Pelobacter seleniigenes DSM 18267: one gene and its partners. The main gene of each other region encodes a partner of the protein of the gene in region 3 in a complex. Links are inferred from orthologs where the notes say so. Each region holds a gene or a part of one and is shown on either strand. Other genes may lie near its edges.

Region 1 (7,969 bases), on a different replicon or contig from region 3:
GTCCGGGCGGAGTCCTCATCGACAGCGCCGACAACCCTTACCCGCACCAGCTTGGTCCCCCCTTCACCATCGCGAACGATCATTTTGGCCAGATCAAGGAGAACCCGTTCCAGATGAGCTAAAAAGACCTCTCCCTCGGCACTTCCTGCCTTGATTTCGGGCCCACCGGCCTCCCCGTTAGCAAGCAGCAAAACCGTATCGTTGGTCGAGGTGTCCCCATCGACGGTGATGCAGTTAAAACTCCGATCCACGGCCGTGCGCAAAGCCGTGCGCAGAAACTCTGGCTCAACCCGGGCATCGGTCAGCACAAAGCCGAGCATGGTCGCCATGTTCGGGTGGATCATCCCGGCCCCTTTGGCCATGCCGAGAAGCCGGTATTCCGGGGCGTCCTGTTTTGCAGAAGCCATTTTACTGAACGCATCGGTGGTCATAATCGCTTTGGCGACCACTTCGGGCTGATCATTTTTCAGTGCACCAACCAACGCAGGAAGCCCCTGCTGAAAAGGCTCGATCGGCAACGGCACACCGATGACCCCGGTTGAAGCCAGCGCAACCAAATCTTCGGAAATATTCATTGCCGCGGCCACCAGGCCGGCCGTGGTCCTGGCCACCTCTTCGCCCGGAGCCCCGGTGCAGGCGTTGGCATTACCGCTATTGACCAGTATCGCCTGACATTGCCCTGCGGCAACTTTCGGCCGGGTCAACAACACCGGCGCGGCCACGACTTTATTGCGGGTAAAAACGCCGGCACAGGTGGCCGGTTGATCAGATACGATCAGCGCAAGATCCAGTTTGCCCGCTTTTTTGATGCCACTAGCAATTCCCGCAAACCTGAATCCGGTCGGGATATCGATATCACTCATTGTCAACCTTTTCTTTCCGTATATTATAAGTTTGCTCAGTCGGCAGCAGGAGCCCAAAACAGGTCCCCTCCCCGGCCACTTCTTCCAGATAGATATCCCCCAGCATGCGGTCGACGACAACTTTGACCAGCGCCAGGCCGATCCCTACCCCGTGGGGCTTTTCCGTATCGATATCGCCAAGCTGGGTGTAGGAACTGAAAATCGTCTCATGGGCATCCAACGGCACGGCCTGCCCCTCGTTGAAAACCTGCAGACAGACATATTCAAGATCCTCAAAAGTTCGCGCCGCCGCTTTTACACTGACTTTCCCACCGTCACGGTTGAACTTGACAGCGTTATCAATCAAGCAGTTGAACGCCATACTGAACTTTTCCTGGTCCCCGTAGATCTCCGGCAGATCGTCTTCGATATCGATTTCCGTCAGCAGACCACGTTCATTCATTTTGGCCCGGTACAACTGGAAGGCATCGGCAATGGGCCAGGGAACTCCAAAGGATTTCCAGCGCCAGATTTCCCGTTCAGACTCAATGGAAAACAGTCGCAGCATCCCGGTAATCAACCGTTCCAGGCGTTTCCCCTCATCTTGAACCTGACTCAGATTGTCCCTGATCTCCGCTTCACCAAGTTTATTGAAAAATGACAGGGTCAGGTCGATATAACCCATGATTGAAGTGAGGGGAGTTTTCAGCTCGTGAGACAGGTTACAGACCAGACGAGTTCTGGCCCGGTTCATCCTGACCAGATCGGCATTGGTACGCTCAAGCACCAGCGCCTGTTGGCGCAGACTGTTGATCAGCTCAAAGTTTTCCATGGCCAGGGCAACCTGGTTGGCAATCGCCACCAGCAGGTTCTGGTCTTCGAGATCAAACGGCTGTCCGGATTTCTTGTTATTGACATTGATGACCCCGACCAGTTCTTCCCGGACATAGATCGGCACCGAAAGCAGCGATTGGTTTTTGTACTTTTTCCCGCCGGACATGCTGACAAAGCGGCTGTCCTGATCAATATTGGTCAGCAACACCGGCTCCCCGGTGGCCAGCACGTGCCCGGAGACGCCTTCCCCGGAGGCGACCCGGGTGGTATTGACAATCTGATCGGGGATACCGCAGGACGAAGCAATATGCAGACAACCGTCATTCTGAAGCAACATCAAAGAAGCAACTTCGACTTCAGCGGAATGGACAATCGAGTCGAGGATCTGGTCAAACAGTTCCTGCAAATCGTTACCGGAACTCGCTGTTTCACCGACCTTTTTCAGGAGCACCAGATCGGCCATGCGCCGCTGGGCCTCAATCCGGACCTGCTCCTGATGAACAGCCTGATAATAAGAAGCCAGCCCCTGCCGCGCCACAGTCAGAACTTCGGTATGATCAAACGGCTTGACCAGATAATCCAGAGCGCGTTCACGCAACACCTGCCGGGCGACATTAAAATCCTGCTGCCCGGAAATCATCACGACCTGGATTTCCGGCGTGTGCTGCTTGATCATCCGCAAGACATCCACCCCGCTGATATCAGGCAGGGAAACATCGCAAAAAACCAGGGCAATATCTTCCCGGTCCAGGACCTGCATTGCCGGAAGGCCTGTTTCAAGGCGCAAAATCGGATATTCCAGACTCTCCAGAATATCTTCCAGCAGATCCAGGATCAACGGAACATCATCAATCAGCAGAATGGCCGGTTTTTTTTGCTCATGAATTTCCGTCATTGCCTCCATCTCGATTCAAACCAAAAAATCAACGCCCACAACACTTTTTATATTTTTTACCGCTCCCACAGGGGCAAGGATCGTTCCTGCCGACCTTGTCCTCATCACGTACGGTCGGTTTTTTGCTCTGTTCCTCACCGCCAACCTTATTCAGGGAAATTTTCTGGCGCTTCTGTTCGGCTTCCATCTGCTCCACATCTTCTTCTCTGGCCAGCTGGATTCTGAACATTTTCTGCAGGACTTCGGCCCGTACCCGCCCCATCATCTCCATGAACAGACCATAGGCTTCACGCTTGTATTCTTCTTTGGGATTTTTCTGGCCATAACCGCGCAGGCCGATCCCCTCTTTGAGATGATCAATGGACAGCAGATGGTCTTTCCACTGCGAATCGATGGTTTGTAGCAGCAGAATCCGCATCAGTTGCAGCATCACCGGCGGGGTAAAGTCCTCTTCCTTTTCCTGCAGGCGCCTCCTGGCCTGCTCCTTGAAAGAAGCATCCAACTCTTCGTGACGACAGGTAGTACGATCGATAGCACTGAAATCGGGCATGAAATTGAACTGATTAATGAAGTCTTCAGTCAACCGTTTCCAGTCCCATTCCGATCCCGGAGTTTTCTCAGGACAGAAGGACGCGATCATGTCTTCAACCGTTTCATCGATAATCCCATGGTAAGTCCCGTGCAGATCTTCGCCGGCCAGGACTTCCCGACGCTGGGTATAGATGACTTCGCGCTGCTTATTCATGACATCATCATATTCGATCAGGTGCTTACGAATATCGAAGTTATGCCCTTCGACTTTCTTCTGCGCATTTTCGATCGCCTTGCTGATGATTCCATGTTCAATAGGTTCGCCTTCGGGAATTTTCAGTTTATCCATCACAAAGGCCACCCGCTGGGAACCGAAAATCCGCAGCAGGTCATCTTCCAGACTCAGATAAAAACGGCTCTTGCCCGGATCCCCCTGCCGACCGGAACGCCCTCTTAACTGATTGTCGATACGCCGTGATTCATGCCGCTCGGTCCCGAGGATGTAGAGCCCCCCGGCGGCCAGAACATCTTCTTTCTCCTGTTTGCAGCGTTGCTGGTATTCCGGCAGCAACTCGACAAAACGCGCTTCGGGATCTTCCGCTGCAGCCGCTTCGCTACGGGCCATCATCTCCGGGTTGCCGCCGAGGACGATATCGGTTCCCCGGCCGGCCATGTTGGTGGCAATGGTCACCGATCCCTTGCGCCCGGCCTGGGCGACGATAAACGCTTCTCTTTCGTGCTGCTTGGCGTTCAGCACGTTATGGGGGACGCCCCGTTTTTTGAGCAGGGCCGACAGCACCTCGGACTTATCGATGCTGATGGTGCCGACCAGGACCGGCTGCCCCTGCTTATGGCATTCGATGATGTCCTCGATAACCGCAAGGAATTTTTCCTTCTCGGTTTTGTAGATAACATCAGCATTGTCCTGGCGCTGCATCGGTCGGTTGGTCGGGATGACAACCACGTCGAGCCCGTAGATTTCCCGGAATTCGGTCGCTTCGGTCTCCGCAGTACCGGTCATGCCGGCCAGTTTGTCGTACATGCGGAAGTAATTCTGGAAGGTAATCGTGGCCAGGGTCTGATTTTCGCTGGCGATCTTGACCCCTTCTTTGGCTTCAACGGCCTGGTGGAGGCCGTCACTCCAGCGCCGGCCCGGCATCAGCCGCCCGGTGAATTCATCGACGATCTGGACTTCGCCGTCTTTGACGACGTAATCGACGTCTTTTTTGAACAGGGCGTGGGCCTTGAGAGCCTGATTAACATGGTGTAGCAGTTCGATATTGCGCGGTTCGTAGAGATTGCTCACATTGAGCAGCTTTTCGACCTTACTGACCCCCTCTTCGGTCAGGGACGATGACTTGGCTTTTTCATCGACCGTGTAATCACCGGTATAGTGTTTGACGGTCTGGCCGATTTTCCCGTCGCGCTCCTCGATGACTTCACCTTTTTCCAGCTTCGGAATGATCCTGTCGACGGTGAAATAAAGCTCACTGGAGGCTTCGCTCGGCCCCGAAATAATCAACGGAGTCCTGGCTTCATCGATCAGGATCGAGTCGACCTCATCGACAATCGCATAATGCAGGTCGCGCTGAACATATTCGGCCAGGTCAAACTTCATGTTGTCGCGCAGATAATCAAACCCGAATTCGTTGTTGGTCCCGTAGGTGATATCCGCGGCATAGGCCAATTTGCGCTGACTGTCCGACAAGCCGTGGACCACGCAGTCGACCGTCAGGCCGAGAAAACGGTAGACATTGCCCATCCATTCGGCGTCACGCTTGGCCAGGTAATCGTTGACCGTGACGACATGCACCCCTTTGCCACTGAGGGCGTTCAGGTAAATGGGCAAGGTGGCCATCAGGGTCTTTCCCTCACCGGTTTTCATCTCGGCTATTTTGCCGGAATTCAGAACCATCCCGCCGATCAACTGGACATCGAAATGACGCAGACCGAGCACCCGCTTACTGGCTTCGCGCACCACGGCAAAAGCTTCCGGGAGCAAATCATCAAGGGTTTCTCCCGCGGTCAGTCGACCACGAAAATGTTCTGTCTTAGCTTGCAGCTCTGCATCACTGAGTTTTTCAAAATCCGCTTCCAGGTCGTTAATCTTCTGCACTGCGGGCTGTAGTTTTTTCAGGTCTCTCTCGTTTTTACTGCCGACAATTTTCTTTACAAGACTACCAATCATTGCTTTATAAAACTCCGAAATTCCTGGAGACAGCCAGCTCTCCATGAATCAGCTTTGGTTAACAAGACGAGCGGTATTCATTCGGGGTATCCGGACAAACACAATGCGGCCGATAACAGCACACCGGACGGCATAGTATCACAGTGGAAGAAGGGCTCACAAGTATTAATGAAATGCTAAAACGCTTAGATTATCAGGCGTTGCAGGCAGCCTGCTGAGCCGATATGAGAAAAGAACTGCGCGAAGGAAGAGCGGACCGGTCACTGCCGAGCCGCAGACCGAAGTCAGAGGGTCTGACGCGGATCAATGGGGATTCCGTTCAAACGCAATTCGTAGTGCAGGTGGGGTCCGGTGGACCGCCCGGTATTGCCGACCAGAGAGACCTTCTCTCCACGCTTGATTCGTTGCCCGGCTTTGACCAGGATTTTGGAATTATGGCCAAAAATGGTTTGATACCCGTAGCCGTGATCAATCACCAGAATTTTGCCGTAGCCCGGCGTATAAGCCACCCGGGCCACCACACCGTCGGCGGTTGCAAAGACCGGTGTACCGACGTTAGCCGCGATATCGAGTCCTTCGTGCATGGCCATCCGCCCGGTGAAAGGTGATTTGCGTTTACCGAAATAGGAGGTCAGCCAGCCTTTGGCCGGCCAGCCTTCGGGGGTTGCCCGGCTGAGGGAGACCTCATCGTTGAGCAGATTGCGGGCATCTTCCTGACTCTGCCGCCGCAGTTCAATTTCTATCTGCAGCTTGTTGATCTGCCGTTGAATATCGCTCACGCTTTCGACCTGGTCAGCATCCGGCAAACCACCGACAGCAACGGGAAGCCCCTCCGGTTCGGCGTCAAGGCTGGCCAGCTGACGCACCCGCGCCTCGGTTGTGGCGAGGTTGTCCAGATCGGCATGCAGTTCGTTAAGATCAACGACAAGACGCTGCAGGTTCTGGCGCTGTTCACTGTTTTCCGCCCGCAGGCGAAACAGCTCCGCCCGGTCGATGGTGGCGGTGAAGTAGTTATAGGCGAAAAAACCCAGCAGCCCGAGCGCAACCACAGCAAAACCGACACCGCAGGAGAACAGGCCCTTGCGCACGTGCAGGTGCTTCAGTTGAGTACCGTCCTCGGACAGCAGTATGACAGAAAAGCGCTTCGCCAAAACCTATTCCATTTCTCCCTCGACCACTCCCGGAGCGGCTAGCTTCGGGACATGCTGCAGGTAGTCGAGAACATGCCTGACATAGGCACATTCACATTGTTCCGGACAGGGTCGCAGTTCAGTGCGGTGCAGACAGTAGCCGGGACAGCCCGGCTGACCGGTTCTTTTCTCCACAAACATGGGGCCGTCATAGAGGTCGGAAAAAGCCGCCACATTGATGGAGAGGGTGCTTTCGCAGGTATGGTTAAACAGGAACAGACCCTTTTCCAAAAAAACAAAATTCGGCTGGTAACCCACCAGAAGAACCTGGGGATCACTGACAAAAGCGACCCTTGTCGGCCAACTGACACCACAGCTGCCGCACTTTTTAAAAGGCTCTTCAAACACCGAATAATGGCTCCTGCTTAAAAATTACAAACAACTAATAACATAAAAGCGCTGCTAATCCAATAGATTTATCGCCAGCGCATATTCATCGCAATCCGGGAATTTTACGCACTTGATACAATCCCCCCAAACCTTCTGCGGCAATTCGGATTTTTCGATGTCAGCAAACCCCATCCGCTTGAAAAACTCAGGCTGATAGGTCAGGGCGAAAACTCTTTTCAAACCAAGGTCGGCGGCTTCAGCCAGACAGGCTTCGACAATCTTCCGGCCGATCCCCTGGCCTTGTCGTCCCTGCACCACGGCCAGGGAACGAATTTCAGCCAGGTCTTCCCAACAGATGGCCAGAGCCCCGGTACCAAGAAGCTGGCCATCCTGTTCAAAAACGTAAAAATCCCGGATCGCATCGTAAATATCGGCCAAAGACCGGCCCAGCAACTGACCATCTTTGGCAAAAGCCAACAGCAACTGATGGATGGCACGGGCATCCGGTATCCGAGCATGGCGGATCATCTATTCTATCTCCACATTCAACTTGGTCATTGTTCGACCAGCGCACGTGATCGGCTGATCAGTTCGCGGGCATGGTTGAGGGTCTGTTCACCGACCTGGGCGCCAGCCAGCATCCGGGCCATTTCCGCCACTCGGGCATCTGCACCGAGCAACTGCAGTTCGGTTGTCGTGCGCTTTGCATCCGATTTTTTCAGCACCTGGTAATGCTGATCGGCAAAAGCAGCGACCTGTGGCAGGTGGGTCACACAGAGCACCTGCAGATCGTGCCCAAGCCGGCTGATCTTCTCGCCGACGGCAGTCGCCGCTTCTCCGCCGATGCCGGCATCGACCTCATCGAAAATCAGAGTGCCGACACTATCTCCTTCCGGAGCACTTCGTCTGAGCGCCAGCATGATCCGCGACAATTCCCCGCCCGAGGCAACTTTGGCCAACGGCTGGGCTGCTTCACCTGGATTGGCGGCAAGAAAGAATTCTCCCTTTTCCAGCCCATCCGACCCGGGCTCGGCAAGCGCGTCAAAACGCATGCTGAACTTTGCGTTGGGCATCGCCAGTTCGGCCAACTCACGCTCAACCTCCCGCGCCAACCTGTCCGCGGCTGTCTTGCGGCGCAGGGACAGGGCCTCGCCCGCCT
Region 2 (7,465 bases), on a different replicon or contig from region 3:
ACAACCTATGGGATCGGCTGCGACATTTTCAACCGCAAAGGTGTAAAAAAGATTTTTCAGATTAAACAACGGGACAGTCATAAACCGTTTTCCTTTATTTGCACCGACCTCGCTGAAATTTCCAGCTATGCCCAGGTCAGTAATTTTGCCTTTAAAATTATGAAGCGCCATCTGCCGGGTCCGTATACTTTTGTTCTGGACGCTACCAAGGTGGTTCCAGACTCCTTGAGCACCAAACAAAAAACCGTCGGCATCAGAATCCCCGACAGCCCCATCTGCCAGGCTATTGTTAAGGAACTCGGCCATCCGTTGGTGACCACTTCCGCCAATATTTCCGGAGAACAGACCCCGGCTGACCCCTATGAAATCAATGAACACCTGGGACACCTGGTTGATATGGTTGTTGACGGCGGCATTTCCATGAATGAGGCTTCGACCGTCATTAGTCTGCTTAATGATAGTATCGAAGTTTTGCGACAGGGAAGCGGGGATACCGGTTGGATAGAGTAGCCGCAAGGTTGCGATAACTTCAGCAACAAAACAAGGAAAAATAGTCACTATCCGGAAACGGCCATCAAAGACAGTTGATGGCCGTTTCCTATTGAAAACAGCAGAGCTGAGCTTAAGTAAAGGTGAGTTTTCGCTCCAGGTCCATTGAGGTCGAAACCCGTTTGGCTTCCCGAACCGTAATCAGGCCTTTCTTACACAATTGAATCAAATGCTGATCCATTGACTGCATCTGGTACTGGGCACTGCCTTTTTCAATATGACTGCCGATTTCGTCGAGGTTACCTTCACGGATACAGGCCTGAATGGTGGTGGTGGTTCGCATGACTTCCACCACGGGCAGAACCGCTTCCCCACTTTTGTCTTCAATTAACCGGAGAGAGACCGTTGCGACAAGAATGTCCGCCAGTCGCTGCCGGATGATCCCCTGAGTGTCCGGTGGAAAATGGCCGACAATCCGGTTGATAGTCGAAACCGCACTTTGGGTGTGCAAAGTTGAAAATACCAGGTGTCCGGTTTCCGATGCCTTGATACAGGCATCAATAGTTTCAAGGTCCCGCAGCTCACCAACCATGATTACGTCCGGGTCCATGCGCAGCGACGCTTTCAGGGCCGAACTGAAGTTCTGGGTGTCAATGCCGACTTCTCGCTGAATTATGCAGCTTTTTTGCGATTTGAAAAGAAATTCAATCGGGTCTTCGATGGTGATGATGTTATAGGCATATTTTTCGTTAATATGATTGATCATCGATGCCAAGGTCGTGGATTTACCGTTGCCGGTTGGTCCGGTTACCAGCACCAGTCCGTTGGGAGCCTTGACGATCTCGGCCAGGACCCCAGGCAGTTTCAGATCCTGAAACGTGCCTATTTCAGGGGGGATAACCCGCATGACAATGCCGATATTCCCTCTTTGTCGAAAGATACTGACCCGAAACCGTCCACCACTGTTAGCCAAGGCATAAGAGGCATCAAACTCGGAAAAATCTTCGGGCAACTTGCGTTTATTTTTCGCCATGATGGTGGCCGCGATGAACTCAGTGTCCTGCGGCTTCAGATCGGGCAGTTTGGAGCGCAAAAGCTGGCCATGGGCGCGAAAGAAAGGCGGATTGTCAACCTCAAAGTGGATGTCGGAGACGCGTTTTGCAAACGCGATTTCCAGAATCTGGTTGAGGGTTTTGATATCCATGCGGACTCCTTAATGAACAACATCAGGCAATGCAGAATTCTTTAGCTGCTTTCTGAATAATGCGTTTTCCATCGAGATTCCCGCCTGACCGGCAAAGAATTCCAGAAAATCCAGCGAAATATCTTTGGCTTTCTGATGGCCAAAATCTGCATAGGTAACTGTAATGATTCGATCATTGCTTTTCAATGGCAAAAGCAGAATAGTCGGGTCGGCAGGGACGCCGATCTCAGGATAAAGCAGATCCCCCAGCATGTCGTCATCCGAACTGCCAAAAAAACTCTCCCCGCTGCTGATGACCTGTTGAAAAAGCGATTTTTTCCGAATCGGAATCCTGGTTTTCATGGGCGGGGCAGGGCCCGTAGCAAGATCACTGATAATCCCGATACTGCGTTCAGCAATCAGCGCATCACGATCAACAATCAGCGTCAGGCTGCGGGCAAAGAATTCGCCGACAAACTGCAACAGCAACAAGGAAATATCCGGTGCTTTTTTAAGCAGGCGCAGGCTGGACAGGCAGTTGCGCAACTTGGAGAATTGCAGACGCCGTTCTTCATTGAAGCAGCTGCGGATATAGGTGCTGAACGAATTGAGAAATTGGATGGTATCCACTACCGGTGCATCATTTTGCTGTGAAGGGTCTGGGTAAGGGAAAACCGCCCTCATTCCATCATTCAATGATTCCAGTGAAAAAGAATAATCGCCCGGACTAGCCAGTTGAATCAATGAGATATCCGGATGCTGCAGCATCATGCGCGAGCGCAGTTCCATCAGCCCCTGCTTGGTAAAATGTTCTGCCGCCGGGTTAGGGCAGCCGAACACCACAATCGGTTCAAGGATTTTTTTCAGGGTTCGGTCAACAACCCGCTCCAAATCTTCCTCGTCCTCGGGGGCAAAGGCCAGGATACCTTCGCGTTTGCAAACCGTCATAATCGCATGGCGCAAGAACTCGTCATCGCTGTAAAGAATGACCGCCTGCGATCTGACCGCCGGATGAAGGGCCAGTGGTTCGTCCGGCAGGGGCAAGGAGACGCGGGTCAGAAAGTCGACCATGGCATCAGAAAAACTTTCCGAAACAGTTGGCAGGGTGCGGGCAATGACCTGACGGTGAATATCCGCCGGATCGAACGCTTCCAGAACCTGAAATGTGGATGGTTTTTTCCGTTCGATTTTATCGAGATCGGCAAGACCCAGAATATCCTCGGAAACGACAACGTCCTCGCTGGTATACTCTGGCTGTTCTTCCTCAACAACCCCAATTGGAGTAGACCCCTCCAGGTCTTCGCCTTCGTCTATTAATTTGATCTCCCCGGCATGAACCTTCTCATCAAAAATCCGCAGAGCGTCCATCAGCACCATTTGAGTGTCCAGGCTGACGTCCTGCAGGTGAGTGGGGAGATATTGATACTCATCGTTGATGAGAACCGTCTCCGTATCCAGTGTAAAAACCCCACGACTCCAGCTGACCATTTCCACGACAGTCATTTCAATCAGGGTCTCAAGGGCCTTGTAAGCCGAATCCTTGGACAGGCCGCAATGATCGTGCAGGGTCGCAATCAGCGGCTTACGATATTCGCCGGCCAGTTTTTGACTGATCAGAGCTCTTTTAAGGTCGCTCTCGTTGATGATCTTACTTTCGACGAGGATTTTACCGATTTTCAGATCATCACTTGAATGGGTTGCACAAATGATATAACCATCACGAAAAACCAGTTGCCCTTCGCCCTTGCGGCTATAAACATTCAGAGTCCCCGATTTTCTGGTGGAGTGGATCAATTGAATAACATCAACTATCGGCAGTTGTTCCAGTTCACCGGTCAGTGGCATACGATACCTCTTTAATTAGCTAGTTGGCGTCCGGAAACTCCGGATGGCAACGGCTATGTTTTCAGATTGGAAACAAGCAAATTTTCGTTGTGGCAAGGAAATCAAGGGGTTGCGCGGAGGCGTAGTCCTTTACGCCGCACAAGAAAACCCGTAGATTGACACCGCCACAACGAAAAGGGCCGTTTCCGGATGAAAACTAGCTAGCGATTCATGAACTGTCGACATCCCCCCGTAACTACACTTCAATAAAGTTAAAATATATTAAACTCAAAATAGTTAAAAGTTTCAAGTATTATCTAAAAATGTTCCCAATTGTTAATTAAAACAATCAACATAACAGTTGTGTAAAGAAGTACGTTGATCACTCAATAGGGACAGAATATGGATGAAATGTCCACGGTGGGCGCCCGGGAATGGATGGGATGTTTAAGCATCAGGGATAGGGGGGGCAGCAGAGGCTGAATACAAAAAATCCCTGCAGAAGATAAATTCTGCAGGGATTTTTGAGGGCTAACTTTGGTGCCGAAGGCGAGACTCGAACTCGCACGACCAATTGGTCACCACCCCCTCAAGATGGCGTGTCTACCAGTTCCACCACTTCGGCAAGCGGGAAGTATATATACTGAACGTCCTTCCAACTGTCAATAGAGAATTTAATTATTTTTTTTCCGGGGCAACCGGGGTCGGCGCAACCGGAGTTGCAGGAGCTGCCGGAGTCTGTACTGGTGCGGCAACCGAGCTCGGCATAACCGTCTGAGAGGATGCGGAGCCATAAAAATAGGCCAGCGACAGACTGGTCAGCATAAAGATAATGGCAGCACCGGCAGTGATTTTACTCATGAAGTTCCCGCTTGTGGAACCGAACATGGCTTGGCTTCCACCTGCGCCGAACGAAGCGCCTGCCTGCGCTCCTTTACCCATTTGCAGTAGCACGATAACGATCAAGGCAATTGATACGATAATATGCAGGCCAATCAAAACTGTTGTCATGCAATGTCTCCTTGTTGTTTTATTTTGAACCGCCGAAAATTATCACAGTTGTAGTGCTATGAAAAGTTAATTTTCTTCAAACTTTTGTCTTTTTGGCTTCCGTTAGTGAATATAGGCCTCGGTGACATAGCGACGCATCATGACGTGGGTGTTGAAGTAGTAAGCATTTTTACTGATTGCGTTTTTCATTACCGCAATCCAGCCCGCCCGATCCTGGTAAAAAAGCGGGATGATTTTTTGCTCGAGTTTGGAATACATGTCTTCCAGGTCTTCATCCACTCGATTATCTTCAACCCCGACCGTTTCCGGCGGCGGCCCGATGGCCCAACCGGTGATTCCTTCCATATGTCCTTCGATCCACCAACCGTCCAGGACACTGAAGTTGGGCACGCCATTAAGTGCCGCCTTCATGCCGCTGGTTCCTGATGCCTCAAGGGGACGCATGGGGTTGTTGAGCCAGAGATCCACGCCGGGGATGAACTGCCCGGCAATTTCCATATTGTAGTTTTCCAGATAAACCAGGGTCATCTTACCGCGCATTTTTTCGGCGTGCTGAATAATATTGCGAATGACCTGCTTCCCTTCGTTATCCCGGGGATGGGCTTTGCCGCCAAAAACCAGTTGCAATTTACCTGTGCCGATGTCTAGCAACCGGTCCAGGTTTTTAAAAATCAGGTCGCCGCGTTTATAGGTTGCAGCCCGTCTGGCAAAGCCTATGGTCAATTGATCCAGATTGAGGTCAATTCCGGTTTTTTCACGGATATACTGAAAGAATAGCGCCTTTGAGCCACAGTGGGCGTCCCAGATTTCATGGTCTGGGATATGGTCGACCCGGACCAATAATTCTGGTTCGTTAGCCCAGCCCGGCAGATACTCATCGAACAGGTTGACGAAAAAAGGGGAGCACCAGGTAAAAGGATGAATGCCGTTGGTGATCGCATGAATTTTGAACCCTGGAAACAGGCGTTGAGAAATCTCGCCGTGGCGTTTGGCGACACCATTGATGAATTTACTCAGATTCATGGCCAGTAGCGTCATATTCAATTCATTATCGTCTGAATGCTCTTTCAACATCTCGAGGCTGAATTCCGGCGGCATGAGTTTTTCGACCAGTGCGTAATCAAACCGATCATGCCCGGCCGGAACCGGAGTGTGGGTGGTAAAGACGCATTGATTGATAATCTGTTGGACCGCTACAGGGCTCCCGTTTTCGAGAAAAGATTGATCCAGGGGCATTCTGGCGCTATTTAGCAGCTCCACTGTGAGCAGACTCGCATGCCCTTCGTTCATATGATATTTTTTGATGGAAAAATTGAGGGTTCTCAAGATCCGCGCGCCACCGATTCCGAGCACGATCTCCTGTTTTAAGCGCATGGTTTTATCACCGCCGTAGAGATGATCGGTAATGGCCCGATCCCGGTCGTCGTTCCCGGGAATATCGGTATCCAGAAACAGCACCGGAACTTCGCCGCCGGTAGGACTTTTCACGCGATACAGCCAAGCCTGTAATTTAACATCGCGATTTTCGATCGTAATCATGGCTTTTTGTGGCAATAGTTCCATGTGATTTTCAGGAAACCATTCGATATCCGACTCTTGCTGCCAGCCAGTGGTGTCGAATTGCTGCAGGAAATAGCCTTTTCGATACAGCAGGGTTACCGCGACCATGGGTATCTTCAGATCGGCTGCGCTCTTGATCGTATCCCCGGCCAGCACGCCAAGCCCACCGCTATAGGTTGGAATTTCAGCGCTCAGGCCGATCTCCATGGAAAAATAAGCGATACGCTGATCCTGAATATAAAATTTACATGCATCCATGACAGGTTCTCCCGGGCAGCAGTGCATTGATCTATAAAGTTTAACAAATGTGTTTGCATCTACAGGCAGATGTATTAATTTGATAGGCGGTCAGCTTCGAAAATACTCAAATACTTCCCTTCTTTTTTTCGGACTGGATTCAATGGCAATCAATGACAACGAGCAACAATATTATCAATTGTTCCAGGAATTATCCGACCTGGTTTTGATTTGCGAATGTCTGCCGGATGGAACCCCGGGCAGGTATCTCGAAATGAATCGGTCGGCACGCAGCATTCTTGGCTATGACGAGGAGGAGCTGTGTCGTCTCAGCCCATTTGATATCGACAGAACTGCTCTTGAAGACGGCAATGCTTTTGTGCAGATTCTAAATGAACTACAGGCCGCAGGAGAGGCAATTTTCCGAACCGACCTGCTAGGCAAAGACGGATCCTGGGCTCATGTGGAGATCAGTTGTCGCCAAGCCAGTCTGCATGGCAAAATGGTTTATTTGGCTGTTGCTCGCGATGTCAGTCTGAGGAACAAATACGAAGATTCCATTAAAGCCCTGGTGCGGAGTACGGTCGGCCTGACCGGGCAGGAATGCCTTGAGGAAATTGTTAAAAATCTCTGCCTTTGGCTCAATGTCGATGGCGCCTGTATCGGCGTTTTCAATGATAATCAATTACAGATCAGGGCGAGTTATTTTGCCGGGACATGGCAGACTCCTTCCCAGCTGTCGATTTTCGATTCACCATTTTCGGAGCTTCTCCAAGGGCAATTCTGTTTTTATCCGCGGGACGCCGGACTGCTTTTTCCCTCGTTAGACGCTTCTCAGCTGTGCGGGAATGCCTGTTTCATCGGATTTCCTATGCGGGCACACGATGGACGGATTCTGGGCGCTGTCTGCGCATATTCCAAAGAACCATTGCAGCAGGTCGCCCATGTCGAGGAGTTACTGTCAATTATTGCCTCACGGGCCGCGTCGGAATGTGAACGCCTCCACTATGTCCGGGAATTGTCCCATAGTGAAGAAATGCTGCGGACCCTGTTCAATTCCACAGCGGAAGCGATCGTTGGGATAGACCTGGAAGGGAAGGTGGCCTTTTGCAACCCGTCAACGCTACTGTTACTTGGCCATAATGAAGAGGCCGATCTCGT
Region 3 (7,616 bases):
CAGCATGTCCAATGTCATGTTGATCTGCGGTTCTTGTAACGAGGCGACTCGTACCGGCGTCAAAACTCTTGAGGACGGTAGCAAGACTCGTTATTGCAAAAAATGTAACGCGAGCGTTGATAAATAAGTAAACGGAGATTTCAATGGCCAGGTTAAAAGAGGCATATATTCAGGAGCAGATTCCTGCCCTGATGAAGGAATTCCAATACCGTAACGTAATGGAAGTTCCCAAAATAGAGAAGGTCGTTCTGAATATGGGTCTCGGTGAGGCCATTCAGAATCCCAAGCTGCTCGAATCCGCAGTTGAAGAGCTGGAACGGATTTCCGGCCAAAAACCGGTGGTGACCAAATCCAAAAAGTCGATCGCCGGATTCAAGCTGCGTGAAAACATGTCTATCGGTGCCTGTGTAACGTTGCGGCACGATCGGGCATGGGAATTCATTGATCGCTTGGTCAATGTTGCGCTGCCTCGGGTTCGCGATTTTAAGGGCGTTTCTCCCAAAGCGTTTGACGGCCGGGGTAATTATACCCTTGGTATCCGCGAGCAGTTGATCTTTCCTGAGATTGACCTCGATAAGATCGCCAAGGTTTCCGGGTTGAACGTTACGATTGTAACAACGGCAAAAACCGACGAAGAGGGCCGTGCATTGCTGGCCGGTCTCGGTATGCCGTTCAGAAAATAGAGCTTTAAGAGCGGAGGATGATGTGGCGAAGAAATCAATGATTGCCAAAGCTAAACGGCCCCAAAAGTTCGCGGTTCGTACATACAATCGCTGTCCGATTTGTGGTCGTCCGCGCGCTTATTATCGTAAGTTTGATATGTGCAGAATTTGTTTAAGGAAACTGGCCTCCGAAGGGAAAGTCCCCGGGGTTGTCAAGTCCAGCTGGTAACAGCGAGAAGGAGTACCATTCATGTCGATGACTGATCCAATGGCGGACATGTTGACCCGCATCCGTAATGCCGGTATGGCGTCCCATGCGAAAGTTGATGTTCCCTCCAGCAACGTCAAAGCTGCAGTCGCTGCAGTTTTGAAAGATCTTGGCTTTATAAAAAACTTTAAAATCGTAACTGACGGTAAGCAAGGGCTGCTGCGTATTTATCTGAAATACGATGACAACCAGTCTCCCGTCATTCACGAGATCAAGCGGGTGTCTACACCAGGTTGTCGGGTTTATGTCGGCAAAGAGGATATCCCCCGGATCAAGAACGGTCTCGGTGCTTCGATTCTCTCGACCTCCAAAGGCGTTCTTGACGATGTGTCAGCACGCAAGGCACAGGTTGGCGGCGAAGTTATCTGCAGCGTTTGGTAACAGAAGATCGAGGAGTTTCAAAAATGTCACGTATCGGTAAATTGCCAATAGCTATACCAGCAGGTGTCAAAGTTGCACTTGATGGAAATACCATGACCGTCACCGGGCCCAAAGGGGCACTGACCCAAGAGTTGCATGCGCGGATGACCATCGCCGTTGAAACGGAACAGATTATCGTCTCACGCCCGACTGAGGAAAAATCTGATTGTGCTCTGCATGGCCTGACCCGTTCCCTGATCAATAACATGGTGGTCGGTGTGACGGTTGGATTTCAGAAAAAGCTTGAAATCAACGGGGTCGGTTATCGTGCTGAAATCAGCGGAAACACATTGACCCTTTCACTCGGTTATTCCCACCCGGTTGTCTACGAATTGCCTGAGGGGATTTCGGTAGAGGTGGAAAAACAAACCAAGTTGTCGGTAAATGGTATCGATAAGCAGCTTGTCGGATCCGCTGCGGCGAAGATCCGCTCATTCCGTGCTCCGGAACCGTACAAGGGCAAAGGAATCAAGTATGCTGACGAGAAGATTTTGCGTAAAGCTGGTAAGGCCGGCAAGTAATTAGATTGATATAAGGAGCATAACTGTGAACGTTTCCCAAAAAAGACGTGTTGCCAGGCTCAAGCGTCAGGCGCGGGTTAGAAGAAAAATTCGTGGGACCACTGAATGCCCCCGGCTCTCTGTCTTCCGCAGTACCAAGCATATTTACGCCCAGATTATCGAAGATACAACCGGCAGAACTTTGGTTGCGGCTTCATCAGTCGGCAAAGATGTGGACTTGAATAACGGCGGTAATGTAGAGGCGGCTAAGGCAGTCGGGAGTGCTATCGCTCAAAAAGCACTTGCCCAGAATATCACCCAAGTTGTTTTCGACCGTAACGGTTTCCTGTATCAGGGGCGCGTTCAGGCGCTGGCTGATGCTGCACGGGAAGCCGGATTGAAGCTGTAGAGGAGAAGGTAGTGCTGCGCATTGATCCCAATGAACTGGAATTGACCGATAGAGTCATTCATATCAACCGTAATGCCAAAGTTGTCAAAGGTGGCCGGCGCTTCAGCTTTTCTGCACTGGTTGTTGTCGGTGACGGAGAAGGGCATGTCGGTTACGGACTTGGTAAAGCCAAGGAAGTTCCTGAAGCCATCAGAAAGGGCGTTGAACAGGCTAAAAAAAGCCTGATCAAGGTGCCAATTCAGGATGGGCGGACCATTCCTTACGATGTTATCGGTAAGTACGGAGCAGGTAAGGTTCTGCTCAAACCTGCTTCCGCAGGTACCGGTGTGATCGCCGGCGGTGCTGTCCGGCCTATCCTGGAGTCGGTCGGGATTGGTAACATTCTGACCAAATGTCTCGGCTCCAACAACCCGCATAACGTTGTCAAAGCGACAATGAATGCGCTCAAGATGCTTAAAAGCCCGGATGAGGTTCTTGCTCGTCGCGGTCTTGTCAAAGAATAAGGGTCGCAGACCCAGGAGGATGTCATAATGGCTGCGGAAGTAAAAGTTACCCTGAAGAAAAGCCCGATCGGACGAAAAGAGTATTTCGCCAAGGTTCTGAAAGGTCTGGGCCTTAAGCGCCTGCATCAAACTGTCACTTTGCAGGACACTCCGGAGATTCGGGGTATGATCCGTAAAGTTGAGCATATGGTTGCAGTCGAAGACTGAAAACAATATAGAGGATAAATGATGGATCTCAGTAATCTGAAACCGGCACCCGGTTCGACTAAAAATAGGAAGCGCATCGGTCGTGGCCCCGGCTCTGGAACCGGAAAAACTTCCGGTAAAGGCCATAAGGGACAAAACGCCCGCAGCGGTGGTGGCGTAAAACCAGGATTCGAGGGTGGTCAGATGCCACTGCAGAGACGGACCCCGAAGCGTGGGTTTACCTCTGTCAATAAGAAGGTCTATAACCTGGTTAATCTGCGGGACCTTGAGGTTTTTGAAGCTGGTACTGTGGTTGATCTCGAGCAATACGGCAATGCTGGCTTGATTTCAAACCCCAAAGACGGAATCAAAATCCTTGCTGATGGGGAATTGTCCAAAGCATTGACTGTTCAGGCTCATAAATTCAGCAAGTCTGCTGCAGAGAAAATTGAGTCAGCAGGCGGCAAAGCCGAGGTAATCTAAACATGTCGACCCTGCAGAATATACTGGCAATTCCAGAACTGCGGCGCAGAATTATGTTCACACTGACAATGCTGGCTGTCTACAGGGTTGGATGTCATGTCCCGACGCCCGGCATTGATGCCCACGTACTGGCCAAATTTTTCGAAGGTACCGATGGTACCCTGTTAGGGTTGGTCAGTGCTTTCACCGGCGGTGCATTGAAACAGATGGCTGTGTTCGCACTTGGGATCATGCCATATATTAGTGCGTCGATTATTCTTCAATTACTGACGGTGGTTTTTGAACCGATCGAAAAGCTGTCAAAAGAAGGTGAGCAGGGCCGGAAAAAAATTACCGAATATACACGTTACGGCACCATCCTCCTGGCTATTATCCAGGGTATCGGTATCGCTACCGGGTTGCAGTCCATGTCCGGACCGGCGGGTGAGCCGGTTGTCCCCCATCCGGGAATCGGGTTTATCCTGATGACGGTTATTACTCTGACAGCAGGTACCGCTTTTATTATGTGGCTTGGTGAGCAGATTACCGAGCGGGGCATCGGTAACGGTATTTCCCTGATTATCTTTGCCGGTATTGTTGCCGGAATGCCGTCGGCGATCGTCAACTCAATCCGGTTGGTTGAAACCGGCGCGATGACGGTGACAGTTATTGTGTTTATCCTCGCCTTGATGCTGGTGACCGTGGCCGCAATCGTGTACATGGAAAGAGCGCAACGGCGGGTGCCGATCCATTACGCCAAGCGCGTCGTGGGCATGCGCAATATGGGGGGGCAGGCCAGTCACCTGCCACTGAAGATTAACATGAGCGGGGTTATTCCGCCTATCTTCGCCAGTTCAATCATGATGTTCCCGGCCACCATCGCCAACTTTGTCAATGTACCCTGGGTGAAGACGGCGTCGACTTTTTTATCGCCGGGCCACCTGGTTTACAATGTTTTTTATGTTGCTTTTATTTTCTTCTTTTGCTACTTCTACACGGCTATAACTTTCAACCCCGTGAATGTCGCTGAGAATGTTAAAAATCAAGGTGGCTTTGTGCCGGGGATTCGTCCCGGGAAGGAAACCGCAAACTATCTGGATACGGTTCTCGGGCGCCTGACTTTTGCCGGTGCGATTTATGTAGCGGTGGTCTGTGTTCTGCCGACTATCTTGATCAGTCAGTTGAATGTCCCTTTCTTCTTCGGTGGGACGTCGCTGCTGATTGTTGTCGGGGTCGGTATGGATACGGCATCGCAAATTGAGGCCCATTTGATCTCCCGCTCCTATGAGGGGTTCATGAAGGGGGTTACACTCAAGGGCCGGCACGGTTAGGAGGGGATGATGAATATGATATTGCTCGGCCCTCCGGGTGCCGGAAAAGGAACTCAGGCCTTTTTTTTGGTGGAAAGCTATGCGATCCCGCAGATCTCTACCGGGGATATGCTACGCGCTGCTGTTCAGGCTGCGTCGCCCATGGGCGTCAAAGCCAAGGCCTGTATGGATGCTGGTGAATTGGTGTCCGACGATGTTGTGATCGGAATCGTTCGTGAGCGTCTGCAGCAGGCTGACTGTGATAACGGTTTTATTCTTGATGGTTTTCCCAGGACTTTGCCGCAGGCCGATGCATTACAGGATGTGCTGAAGGACCTTGGTAAAGAGCTTGAAGCTGTGGTTTCGTTGCGGGTCGATACTGACGCCCTGGTTGAGCGTTTGGCCGGGCGGCGCAGTTGTCCGCAGTGTGGAAAAGGGTTTCATCTGAAATTCGATCCGCCAAGGGAAGACGGAACCTGTAGTGCTTGCGGTGGCGAGCTGGTGCAGCGGGATGACGATAAGGAAGAGACCATTCGTAAACGAATGGAGGTTTATCATCGTCAGACTGCTCCGCTGGAAGATTATTATTCCCAACGCGGAGTGCTGATCGCTGTTGACGGGATGGCTGAGATTCAAGCTGTTCGCGCCGAGATAAAAGCAGCATTACAGGCAGGTTGAATTGATAGTCGTTAAGTCACGCACTGAAATTGCCAAAATGCGCAAAGCCGGGAAGATGGTTGCTGAAATTCTTGAGCTGATGCGTGACATGATCAAGCCTGGGATCAGCTCTCTTGAACTTGATCAACTGGCTGAGAAAAAATGCAAGGAATGGAAGGCACGACCTGCATTCAAGGGGTACGGCGGCTTTCCTTTTACTGTTTGTGCGTCACCTAATGACCGTGTTGTCCATGGCTTCCCCAATAGTCAACCCCTTGAAGAAGGCGATATTATCAGTATCGATTTCGGGTTGGTGGTAGACGGTTTTTATGGTGATTCAGCAATGACGGTTCCGGTTGGGAAGATCGACTCGCGGACCGAGCGATTGCTCGCAACTACAAAAGATTCTTTGTTTTGTGGTATCGAGGCAGCTCAGGTCGGCGGTTATTTGTCCGATATTTCCCACGCTGTGCAGGAACGGGTCGAAAGTGACGGCTTCAGCGTAGTTCGTGAATTTGTCGGTCATGGCATCGGGCGTGATTTGCACGAGGATCCACAAATTCCAAACTATGGTGCTCCGCGACGAGGGCCTAAGTTGAAAGCGGGGATGACCTTTGCCATTGAACCGATGGTGAATGTAGGTTTACCAGGCGTTAGGGTTCTGGAAGACGGGTGGACAGCGGTAACCGTTGATGGTCAGTTCTCCGCCCATTTTGAACATACTATTGCAATTACAGACAACGGGCCTGAAATTTTAACTCAAGTTTGATTTGAGTTAGGTGGGTGGCCGATTAGATCATTTGGATAGAAAAGGATCTCAAAATGAAGGTTAGAGCTTCGGTAAAGAAGATCTGTGATAAGTGTAAGGTTATAAAACGTAAAGGCGTTATCCGGATCATCTGCGAGAATCCCAAACACAAGCAAAGACAGGGATAAGGCCCTAGGAGGAAAAATTGGCACGTATTGCTGGAGTCGATTTGCCGCGCAACAAGCGTATTGAAGTAGCCATGACGTATATCTACGGGATTGGCCGCACTACGTCTAAAGAAATTCTTTCTCAGGCTGGGGTTGATTTAGATGCCCGTACTGATGATTTGACTGAGGCGGAGCTGGCGAAGATTCGTGAGATTATAGACAAAGATTGTCATGTCGAAGGGGACCTGCGTCGTGAAATCTCGATGAACGTCAAGAGGCTGATGGATCTTGGTTGTTACCGCGGTCTGCGTCACCGTCGTGGGCTGCCTGTTCGCGGGCAGAATACCAAAAACAATTCACGGACTCGCAAGGGACCTAAGAAGACCGTTGCCGGTAAGAAAAAATAAGCGGAGTTGTCATGGCTAAATCGGGTAAAAAAGTCGTACGCAAGAAGGTTGAAAAGAAAAACATTGCCAAAGGTGTTGTGCATATTCAATCGACCTTTAACAATACAATCGTGACTATCTGCGATCCTATGGGCAATGTCGTAGCCTGGTCCACTTCCGGAGCTAAAGGGTTCAAGGGGTCGCGGAAAAGCACACCGTTTGCCGCCCAGATGGCCGCCGAAGAGGCAGCAACCAAGGCTATGGAACATGGTATGCGTTCTGTTGAGGCATATGTCAAAGGACCGGGTAGCGGTCGTGAATCAGCTCTGCGGGCACTTTCTTTAGCTGGTTTGACAGTGACTATGATCAAGGATGTCACTCCCATTCCACATAACGGTTGTCGTCCGCCCAAGCGCCGTCGCGTTTAAGCAACAAGGAGGAAAAAGTTGTCTAGGTATTCTGGTCCCGTATGCCGTCAGTGCAGAAGAGAAAACGCCAAACTGTTCCTGAAAGGGGATAGGTGTTTTACTGATAAATGTGCGATCGAACGCAGGAATTACGCGCCCGGCCAACACGGCCAGCGGCGTTCAAAAGTATCCGACTACGGTACTCAGCTGCGTGAAAAACAAAAAGTCAAACGGACTTACGGACTGCAGGAAAAACAGTTCCGGTTGTATTTCGCCAAGGCTGACCGTATGAGAGGGGTGACCGGTGAGAACCTGTTGCTGCTTCTTGAGCGTCGTCTTGACAGCATCATCTATCGGCTTGGTTTTGCTGCGTCACGTGCTCAGGCACGGACTCTGGTGCGGCATGGTCATTTCCAGGTGAACGGTCAAAAAGTTAACATTCCGTCCTTTCTCGTGCGGCCTGATGATATCGTCAGCCTGCGTGAAAAAAGCCGTGAAGTGACCTGCATTAATGAGTCTCTCGACAGTGTT

The links.
Region 1: the proteins of secY (region 3) and secA are in contact, whole or in part, in a crystal structure (PDB 3DIN), measured with the Thermotoga maritima proteins. The link is inferred for Pelobacter seleniigenes DSM 18267 from one-to-one orthologs. Residues at the interface, in WP_004081795.1 of Thermotoga maritima: Glu108, Gly109, Glu110, Glu111, Ala236, Glu237, Arg238, Arg239, Ile240, Thr241, Ile242, Gln243, Tyr244, Ala245, Arg246, Arg247, Val248, Thr249, Gly250, Arg251, Arg252, Val253, Tyr254, Gly256, Ala257, Ser258, Thr259, Tyr260, Leu261, Pro262; in WP_004082002.1 of Thermotoga maritima: Glu261, Ala262, Arg263, Lys300, Ala301, Arg302, Thr303, Ile304, Ile305, Leu323, Tyr324, Asp325, Pro326, Val329, Ser330, Tyr333, Ile336, Lys340, Phe345, Val349, Glu363, Phe364, Tyr374, Ser375, Gly376, Gly377, Glu393, Ile395, Thr482, Ser483.
Region 2: secY (region 3) and secG share a complex: the UniProt entries of both Escherichia coli proteins name them as parts of the sec protein translocase complex. The link is inferred for Pelobacter seleniigenes DSM 18267 from one-to-one orthologs.

What each region holds. Positions count from the first base shown.
Region 1 is NZ_JOMG01000004.1:271,568-279,536, reverse strand. Bases 2,400-5,640 are described here. They hold secA (preprotein translocase subunit SecA), read right to left. Parts: upstream 5,291-5,640; coding sequence 2,600-5,290; downstream 2,400-2,599. Other genes in these bases: N909_RS26080 (M23 family metallopeptidase), read right to left, coding at 5,575-5,640; N909_RS0118175 (response regulator), read right to left, coding at 2,400-2,571. In the rest of the region: bifunctional glutamate N-acetyltransferase/amino-acid acetyltransferase ArgJ, read right to left, coding at 1-863; more of N909_RS0118175, read right to left, coding at 856-2,399; more of N909_RS26080, read right to left, coding at 5,641-6,441; N909_RS0118160 (hypothetical protein), read right to left, coding at 6,445-6,828; N909_RS0118155 (N-acetyltransferase), read right to left, coding at 6,883-7,338; DNA repair protein RecN, read right to left, coding at 7,365-7,969. UniProt on the Escherichia coli protein: Required for protein export, interacts with the SecYEG preprotein conducting channel.
Region 2 is NZ_JOMG01000005.1:366,851-374,315, forward strand. The notes cover bases 2,842-5,578. They hold secG (preprotein translocase subunit SecG), read right to left. Parts: upstream 4,508-5,578; coding sequence 4,175-4,507; downstream 2,842-4,174. Other genes in these bases: N909_RS0122920 (DUF4388 domain-containing protein), read right to left, coding at 2,842-3,517; glgP (alpha-glucan family phosphorylase), read right to left, coding at 4,610-5,578. Also shown: N909_RS0122910 (L-threonylcarbamoyladenylate synthase), read left to right, coding at 1-510; N909_RS0122915 (type IV pilus twitching motility protein PilT), read right to left, coding at 623-1,693; more of N909_RS0122920, read right to left, coding at 1,703-2,841; more of glgP, read right to left, coding at 5,579-6,325; N909_RS24990 (PAS domain S-box protein), read left to right, coding at 6,468-7,465. UniProt on the Escherichia coli protein: Subunit of the protein translocation channel SecYEG. Overexpression of some hybrid proteins has been thought to jam the protein secretion apparatus resulting in cell death; while this may be true it also results in FtsH-mediated degradation of SecY.
Region 3 is NZ_JOMG01000002.1:65,639-73,254, reverse strand. What follows is about bases 2,725-5,612. They hold secY (preprotein translocase subunit SecY), read left to right. Parts: upstream 2,725-3,484; coding sequence 3,485-4,741; downstream 4,742-5,612. Other genes in these bases: map (type I methionyl aminopeptidase), read left to right, coding at 5,400-5,612; N909_RS0102895 (adenylate kinase), read left to right, coding at 4,751-5,398; rplO (50S ribosomal protein L15), read left to right, coding at 2,991-3,431; rpmD (50S ribosomal protein L30), read left to right, coding at 2,790-2,969; rpsE (30S ribosomal protein S5), read left to right, coding at 2,725-2,762. Outside these bases: rplX (50S ribosomal protein L24), read left to right, coding at 1-127; rplE (50S ribosomal protein L5), read left to right, coding at 144-683; N909_RS25155 (type Z 30S ribosomal protein S14), read left to right, coding at 706-891; rpsH (30S ribosomal protein S8), read left to right, coding at 913-1,311; rplF (50S ribosomal protein L6), read left to right, coding at 1,335-1,871; rplR (50S ribosomal protein L18), read left to right, coding at 1,897-2,259; more of rpsE, read left to right, coding at 2,271-2,724; more of map, read left to right, coding at 5,613-6,146; rpmJ (50S ribosomal protein L36), read left to right, coding at 6,200-6,313; rpsM (30S ribosomal protein S13), read left to right, coding at 6,331-6,699; rpsK (30S ribosomal protein S11), read left to right, coding at 6,711-7,106; rpsD (30S ribosomal protein S4), read left to right, coding at 7,125-7,616. UniProt on the Escherichia coli protein: The central subunit of the protein translocation channel SecYEG. Consists of two halves formed by TMs 1-5 and 6-10.